One region of the Vreelandella hamiltonii genome, then DNA from elsewhere that is predicted to be linked to it. Evidence: predicted binding sites of a transcription regulator. Region 1 holds the regulator's gene; the other holds the start of a gene.
The links. The regulator sigma-54, encoded in region 1, starts transcription at its own class of promoters, with help from an activator protein. The targets are predictions, from matches to a motif close to TGGCACNNNNNTTGCTNT.
Positions count from the first base shown of each region.

Region 2: a site for sigma-54 is predicted at 1,034-1,051, ahead of glnL (nitrogen regulation protein NR(II)). Genes of this name have one in related genera too.

Region 1 is NZ_BMXO01000003.1:176,740-180,155, reverse strand. Features, by position in the region: gene lptB (LPS export ABC transporter ATP-binding protein) at 1-584, shown strand, start outside; gene IE061_RS05340 (RNA polymerase factor sigma-54) at 690-2,105, shown strand; gene hpf (ribosome hibernation-promoting factor, HPF/YfiA family) at 2,203-2,511, shown strand; gene ptsN (PTS IIA-like nitrogen regulatory protein PtsN) at 2,516-2,983, shown strand; gene rapZ (RNase adapter RapZ) at 3,054-3,416, shown strand, end outside.
Region 2 is NZ_BMXO01000006.1:103,105-106,520, reverse strand. Features, by position in the region: gene glnA (glutamate--ammonia ligase) at 1-280, shown strand, start outside; gene IE061_RS08260 (DUF4124 domain-containing protein) at 382-915, shown strand; gene glnL (nitrogen regulation protein NR(II)) at 1,102-2,163, shown strand; gene ntrC (nitrogen regulation protein NR(I)) at 2,156-3,416, shown strand, end outside.

The DNA of each region.
Region 1 (3,416 bases):
TGATCGTCGGCCTGGTGAAATCCGATGCTGGCAAGGTGGGCATCGACGATCTCGACCTGACCCGGGCGCCGATGCATGAACGCGCGCTGGCGGGTATCGGCTACCTGCCCCAGGAAGCATCGATCTTTCGCAAGCTGTCGGTGGCCGACAACATCATGGCCATTCTGGAAACGCGCCGGGAGCTGGACCGCAGTAGCCGAGAAGCGAAGCTCGAATCCCTGCTGGAAGACTTCCACATCACCCACATTCGCGACAACCTGGGCATGAGCCTGTCGGGCGGCGAGCGGCGACGAGTGGAAATTGCCCGCTCGCTGGCCACCGAGCCCGCTTTCATTCTACTGGACGAACCTTTTGCTGGCGTCGACCCCATTTCCGTGGGCGATATCAAGTCGATCATACGCGCGCTCAAGAAGCGCCATATTGGCGTGCTGATTACCGACCACAACGTGCGTGAAACCCTGGATATCTGCGATATTGCCTATATTGTTGGCGACGGACACATCATAGCCAGTGGAAACCCCCAGGAAATTCTCAATAACCAGAAGGTGCGCGACGTCTACCTGGGCGCCGACTTCCGCCTTTAAATAATGGCCCACGAAGGCATTTTATTTAGTGGCATGCTTATTGCACTTGCACCAAACGGAGAGTCGCTCTAGGGTGGAGCTTTCTGATTAACGAGTGGTTCTCAGATGGTCATGAAAGCTTCTCTTCAACTGCGTATCGGCACACAGCTGACCATGACACCTCAGCTGCAGCAGGCCATTGCGCTGCTTCAGCTATCGACGCTGGACCTTCGTCAAGAAATTCAGCAGGCGCTGGATGGCAACCCCATGCTCGAACAGGAGGATGAGTTTGGCGAACAGGCGGTCAGCGAGCCTCAGGAAGCCGAGTGGGCAGACAGCATTCCCAACGAGCTCTCCGTGGACAGCGACTGGTCCGACACCTACCAGGACATGGGCAGCGCGGGCGGCAGTAGCGAAGGCCCGGACTTCGAGCGCCAGGCGGCCGGTCAGAGCCTTCATGGGCACTTGCTCTGGCAACTGGCCATGACCGACTTCTCTGCGCGTGAGCATGCCATTGCCGAGAGCCTCATCGATGCGCTGGATGCCAACGGCTATCTGACCCAGCCGCTCAACGACATCCGCGAGGGGCTCAAGGCGCAGGGCCACGATGGCCTGAGCCAACGCGAGGTCGAAAACACCTTGCTGCGCCTGCAGCAGTTCGAGCCTACTGGCGTGTTCGCCCGTGACCTGCGCGAGTGCCTGATGCTGCAGCTGGCCGCGCTACCCGAAGACACTCCGCTGTTGATGCCCGCCAAGCGCCTGGTACGCCAGTTTCTCGAAGCGCTGGGCAAGGACGACATGCGCCTGCTGAAACGACGCCTGAGCCTCGATGACGAGCAGTTGGACGATGTCATCCGTTTAATCCGCAGCCTTGACCCTCGCCCCGGAAGCGCCTACGGCGTCACCGACGACAGCTATGTGACGCCGGACCTGGTGGTACGTCACAATCACGAGGGCTGGCATCTGGAGCTCAACCCGGAAGCGCTGCCTCGGCTACGTATCCAACCCGACTACGCCAGCCTGATCAAGCGCGCCGACAAGAGCCAGGACAACCAGTTTTTGAAAGAGCACCTCCAGGAGGCTCGCTGGCTGATCAAGAGCCTGTCGAGCCGCAACGACACGCTGCTGCGCGTGGGGCGCGAGATCATTGCCCGCCAGATAGGCTTCCTCGAGCAGGGTGAAGAGGCCATGAAACCGCTGATTCTGGCCGATATCGCCGAAGCGGTAGAGATGCATGAATCGACTATCTCCCGAGTCACCACCCAGAAATACATTCATACCCCGCGCGGGGTCTTCGAGCTCAAGTACTTCTTCTCCAGCCAGGTCAGCGGCCAGGAGGGCGGCGACAGCCACTCCAGCACGGCCATTCGAGCGCGTATCAAGAAACTGATTCAGGACGAGCCGCCAGGCAAGCCACTCTCCGACAGTCGCCTGGTCACCCTGCTGGAAGAGGGTGGCATTACCGTGGCACGCCGCACCGTCGCCAAGTACCGAGAGTCGATGGGTATACCTTCGTCGAGCGAGCGACGCCGTTTGCGCTAGTTAAACGCTCTTGCCCAACAAACTCGCGGCGAGGGCTTTGCAATGGCCCAAAAAGGGTTACAATCGAAGTACAGTCCGATGGATAAGGAGCACGTCAATGCAAGTAAACATCACTGGTCATCACGTTGAACTGACTGACGCCTTGCGTGACTACGTAAACGAAAAGCTGGAACGCGTTGAGCGTCACTACGACAACATCACGACCGTCCAGGTCACCTTATCTGTCGAAAAGGAGCGCCAGCAAGCGGCTTGCACGCTGCATGCCGCAGGAGCAGACCTGCATGCGGAAGCGCAGGATAATGACATGTACGCGGCCATTGACGCCCTGGCGGACAAAATCGACCGTCAGCTGGTAAAACACAAGGAAAAAGCACAAGCCCGCGCCCAAGGCGCTGGCGTGCGTTAAACCGATGACGTTGGAAACCATACTCCCCCCGGAGCGCGTGCTGTACGACGTGCCCGGGGGCAGCAAAAAAAGGGTGCTGGAGTTTTTCAGCACCTTTATCGCTCAGAACACGCCCAGCCTGGACAGTCAGGAAGTCTTTAGCCGCCTGATTGGCCGTGAACGGCTGGGCAGCACTGGTATCGGCAATGGCGTAGCCATCCCCCATGCACGCAGCCCTCACTGCAGCACGCCCATTGCTGGCTTTCTCAAGCTGGCCGAGCCCGTCGACTTCGACGCCATCGATGGTGACCCGGTCGATCTGGTCTTCGTGCTGTTGGTTCCCGAAGAAGCCGATGACACGCACCTGGCCCTGCTGGGTCAGGTGGCTACGATCATGAACGACGCTGCCACGCGCCAACAGCTGCGCAATGTCAGTAGCCAGCGCGCATTGCTCGAGCTGCTGACCGACAAGATTCGCGAGCAGGCTGCCTAGCGCAGCCATTGCCAGGCAGCAAGGCACACGGCAAGCCCTCTATCCCTTTGATACCCAAGAGAGATGCGCTATGCAGCTGGTGATCATTAGCGGCCGCTCAGGGTCCGGCAAGTCCATCGCCCTACAGGCGTTGGAGGATCTTGGCTATTACGCCATCGACAACCTGCCCGCCATGCTGCTGGGCTCGCTGGTCGATGAATTGCGCGAGCAAGGGGGGCGAACTCACCTGGCGGTCAGCATCGATGCGCGCAACCTGCCCACGGCGCTGGAGCAGTTGCCTGCGCTACTGGGAGAGCTACGTCAACGCCAAATCCGTTTTCAGGTCATCTACCTGACCACGGACGCGCGCATTCTGCTGGAGCGCTACTCGGCCACCCGGCGGCGCCACCCGCTGACCCGGGATAGTGACATGACCCTGGAAGAAGCCATCGAC
Region 2 (3,416 bases), on a different contig from region 1:
GGCGGGTATCGACGGTATCAAGAACAAGATCCACCCTGGCGATGCCATGGACAAGAACCTGTACGACCTGCCGCCAGAAGAAGGCAAGTCCGTACCGACAGTGGCCAACAGCCTGGATCAAGCACTGGAAGCACTCGATGCTGACCGTGCGTTCCTGACCGAAGGTGGCGTGTTCACCGACGATATGATCGATGCCTACATCGAACTGAAGATGGAAGACGTCGAGCGTATCCGCATGACGACTCACCCGATCGAGTTCGACATGTACTACAGCTGCTAAGCTGATGGCATGACTGCTAAGATCACCCTTGCGGTGTGACGAGCCAAAACCCCGCTTCGGCGGGGTTTTTTTATGGGCAGAATAGGTGAGGAGACAGCGTGGTGAGCAAGCGGCGTGTTGCATGGTCAGCGATATTATCCACAGGGATTTTCGTGGCTGCCTGCCTGTGGGTAAGCGCTGCCCAGGCGCAAACGGTGTACCGCATCGTCGATGCCCAGGGCAACGTCACGTTTACCGATAACCCCGAGCGCGGAGGCGAAGTGCTGCGGCTGGCGCCCTTGCCCAGCTTGCCTGCCGCCACCCGCCCAGCCGCGCCTTCGGCGGCACGGCCTTTGGGGCGTCCGGGCCAGCCGTTCATGCCTTATGACCGGTTCGTCATCGTTGCCCCCGCGCCAGGGGCGTCGCTGCGCGGTGGCATGACGCCCGTGGAGGTCAGCGTTTCCCCTGCGCTGCGCGAGGACCACCAGATCCAGCTGCTCGTCAACGGCGAGCTTAGCCAATCTCCTCTGCACAGCGATGCTTTTTGGCTGTCAGGCCTGCCTCCAGGGCAACATCGTTTGCAGGCAGAGCTGCTGGACAGCCAAGGGCGTATTCAGCATCGCACCGATCAGGTGACGATTTTTATCGCCGATTAATGCAATGCACTATAATGGTGCATTAGGTTGGCTAAATCTCCCTGCCCGTGCGCTATAAATGCCCGAGCGGCACCGGCAGGCTGCCCCCAAGCCGTGCATGGCGTCGTTTTGGGTAACTTGGCGCGCTTTTTGCAGTTCCTCAGCTAAATCTCTAACGCAACGGTTAGCGACGCTTCAGGACACGCCATGTATCAGCGCTTATTGGAACACCTCACCACGGCGGTACTGCTGCTGGACGGCGAACTTCGGGTTCGCTGGATGAATCCGGCCGCCGAGGCGCTGTTGGCGGTGAGCTTCAGCCGCGTACAAGGCATCAGTCTGGATACCTTGCTGGGCGGCGATGAGAGTATCGATGACGTGCTGGCCAAGGCACGCGATGCGTTTCACCCTTACACCCAACGCGAAGCGCGTATTACGCCGCTCAACAGTGAACCCTTGACGGTGGATTACACCGTGACGCCGCTGTCTGCCGAAGAGCTGCTGTTGGAGGTGGAGCCCCGTGATCGGCTGATGCAGATTTCTCGAGAAGAAGCGCTGACCACCCGCCAGGAAACCATCAAGGTACTGGCCCGCGGGCTGGCCCATGAGGTGAAAAACCCCTTGGGCGGTATCCGCGGTGCGGCGCAGCTGCTGGAGCGCGATCTGGACGATCCGGCCTTGCGGGAGTTTACCCACATCATCGTCGAGGAAGTGGATCGTCTGCGCGATCTGGTGGACTCCATGCTGGGCCCCAATCGCATCATCAAGCATGAGCCGGTGAACATTCACAAAGTGCTGGAACGCGTGCGTGCGCTATTGCTGGCCGAGCACCCGCAGGTCACCGTTCATCGCGATTACGACCCCAGCTTGCCCGACCTCTCTGGCGACGAGTCGCAGATGATTCAGGCGGTCTTGAACGTGGCCCGCAACGCGGTACAGGCCATGAGCGAAGCCGACACGCCGTCCCCCACGCTGACCCTGCGCACCCGTGCCCGCCGCCAGTTCACCCTGGGGGCCGAGCGTCATCGGCTGGTCAGCGAGGTGGGTGTCATCGATAACGGCCCCGGCATTCCCGATGCGCTTCGCGAAACGCTCTTCTACCCCATGGTGTCAGGTCGCGCGGAAGGTAGCGGCCTGGGACTGTCGATTGCTCAGTCAATTTTGCACCAACATCAAGGATTGATCGAATGCGATTCCCGACCCGGACACACCGAATTTCGTTTACTGATTCCATTGGTTATTAATTTACCGGAGATGCGTCATGACTGAGGCGACACGTACCGATGTTGCACGGGTGGTTATCGTCGATGATGACCGCGCTATCCGCTGGGTGCTGGAGCGCGCGCTGGCGCAACCCGACCTGGATGTAGAGTGTATCGAGCGGGCGGATACGGCGCTGGCTCGGCTGCTGGAAAACCCGCCGGACGTGCTGGTCACCGATATTCGCATGCCAGGCATCGACGGTCTGGACCTGATGTCCCGCGTGCGTGCCGCCCATCCCGATTTACCCGTCATTGTCATGACCGCCCACTCGGATCTGGATAGCGCGGTGGCTTCTTACCAAGGGGGCGCTTTCGAGTACCTGCCCAAGCCCTTTGATGTCGACGAAGCGCTGGCGCTGGTGCGGCGCGCGGTGGCCCATGCCCGCGAGCGGCAGCGGCCGGTCAGCGTACCGGAAGGGCTGAGCGCCGAGATCATCGGCGAAGCGCCTGCCATGCAGGAGGTGTTTCGCGCCATCGGGCGCTTGTCGCACTCTCATATCACGGTCTTGATCAATGGGGAGTCGGGCACCGGTAAAGAGCGGGTGGCCCAGGCGCTGCATCAGCACAGCCCGCGCTCCGGCAAGCCGTTCATTGCCCTCAATATGGCGGCGATTCCCCGTGACCTGATCGAGTCGGAACTGTTTGGCCATGAGAAAGGCGCGTTTACCGGCGCCGCCCAGCAGCGCCAAGGGCGTTTCGAGCAGGCCAACGGCGGTACGCTGTTTCTGGATGAAATCGGCGACATGCCCGCCGAGACGCAAACGCGCCTGCTGCGGGTACTGGCCGATGGCGAGTTTTACCGGGTCGGCGGCCATACGCCGGTCAAGGTGGATGTGCGGATCATTGCTGCCACCCACCAGAACCTGGAATCCCTGGTGGATGAAGGGCGTTTTCGTGAGGATCTGTTCCACCGCCTGAACGTGATTCGGGTGCACCTGCCGCGCCTGGCCGAGCGCCGTGAAGACATCCCCCGCTTGACCCGCCATTTCCTGGCGGAGGCGGCCAAGGAGCTATCCACCGATATCAAGGTACTGACCACCGAGGCAGAGGCTCACCTGACTCGGCTGCCGTGGCCGGGCAACGTTCGCCAGCTGGAAAATATCTGCCGTTGGCTCACCGTGATGGCGTCTGGCAGGGAGATCCTGATAGAGGACCTGCCACCTGAGCTTCGCTCGGTCAGCGCGCCGGAAGGGGGCGCTTACGGTGATTGGCGTTCGGCCTTCCGGGATTGGGCCGACCACGCCCTGGCCGAAGGGCATA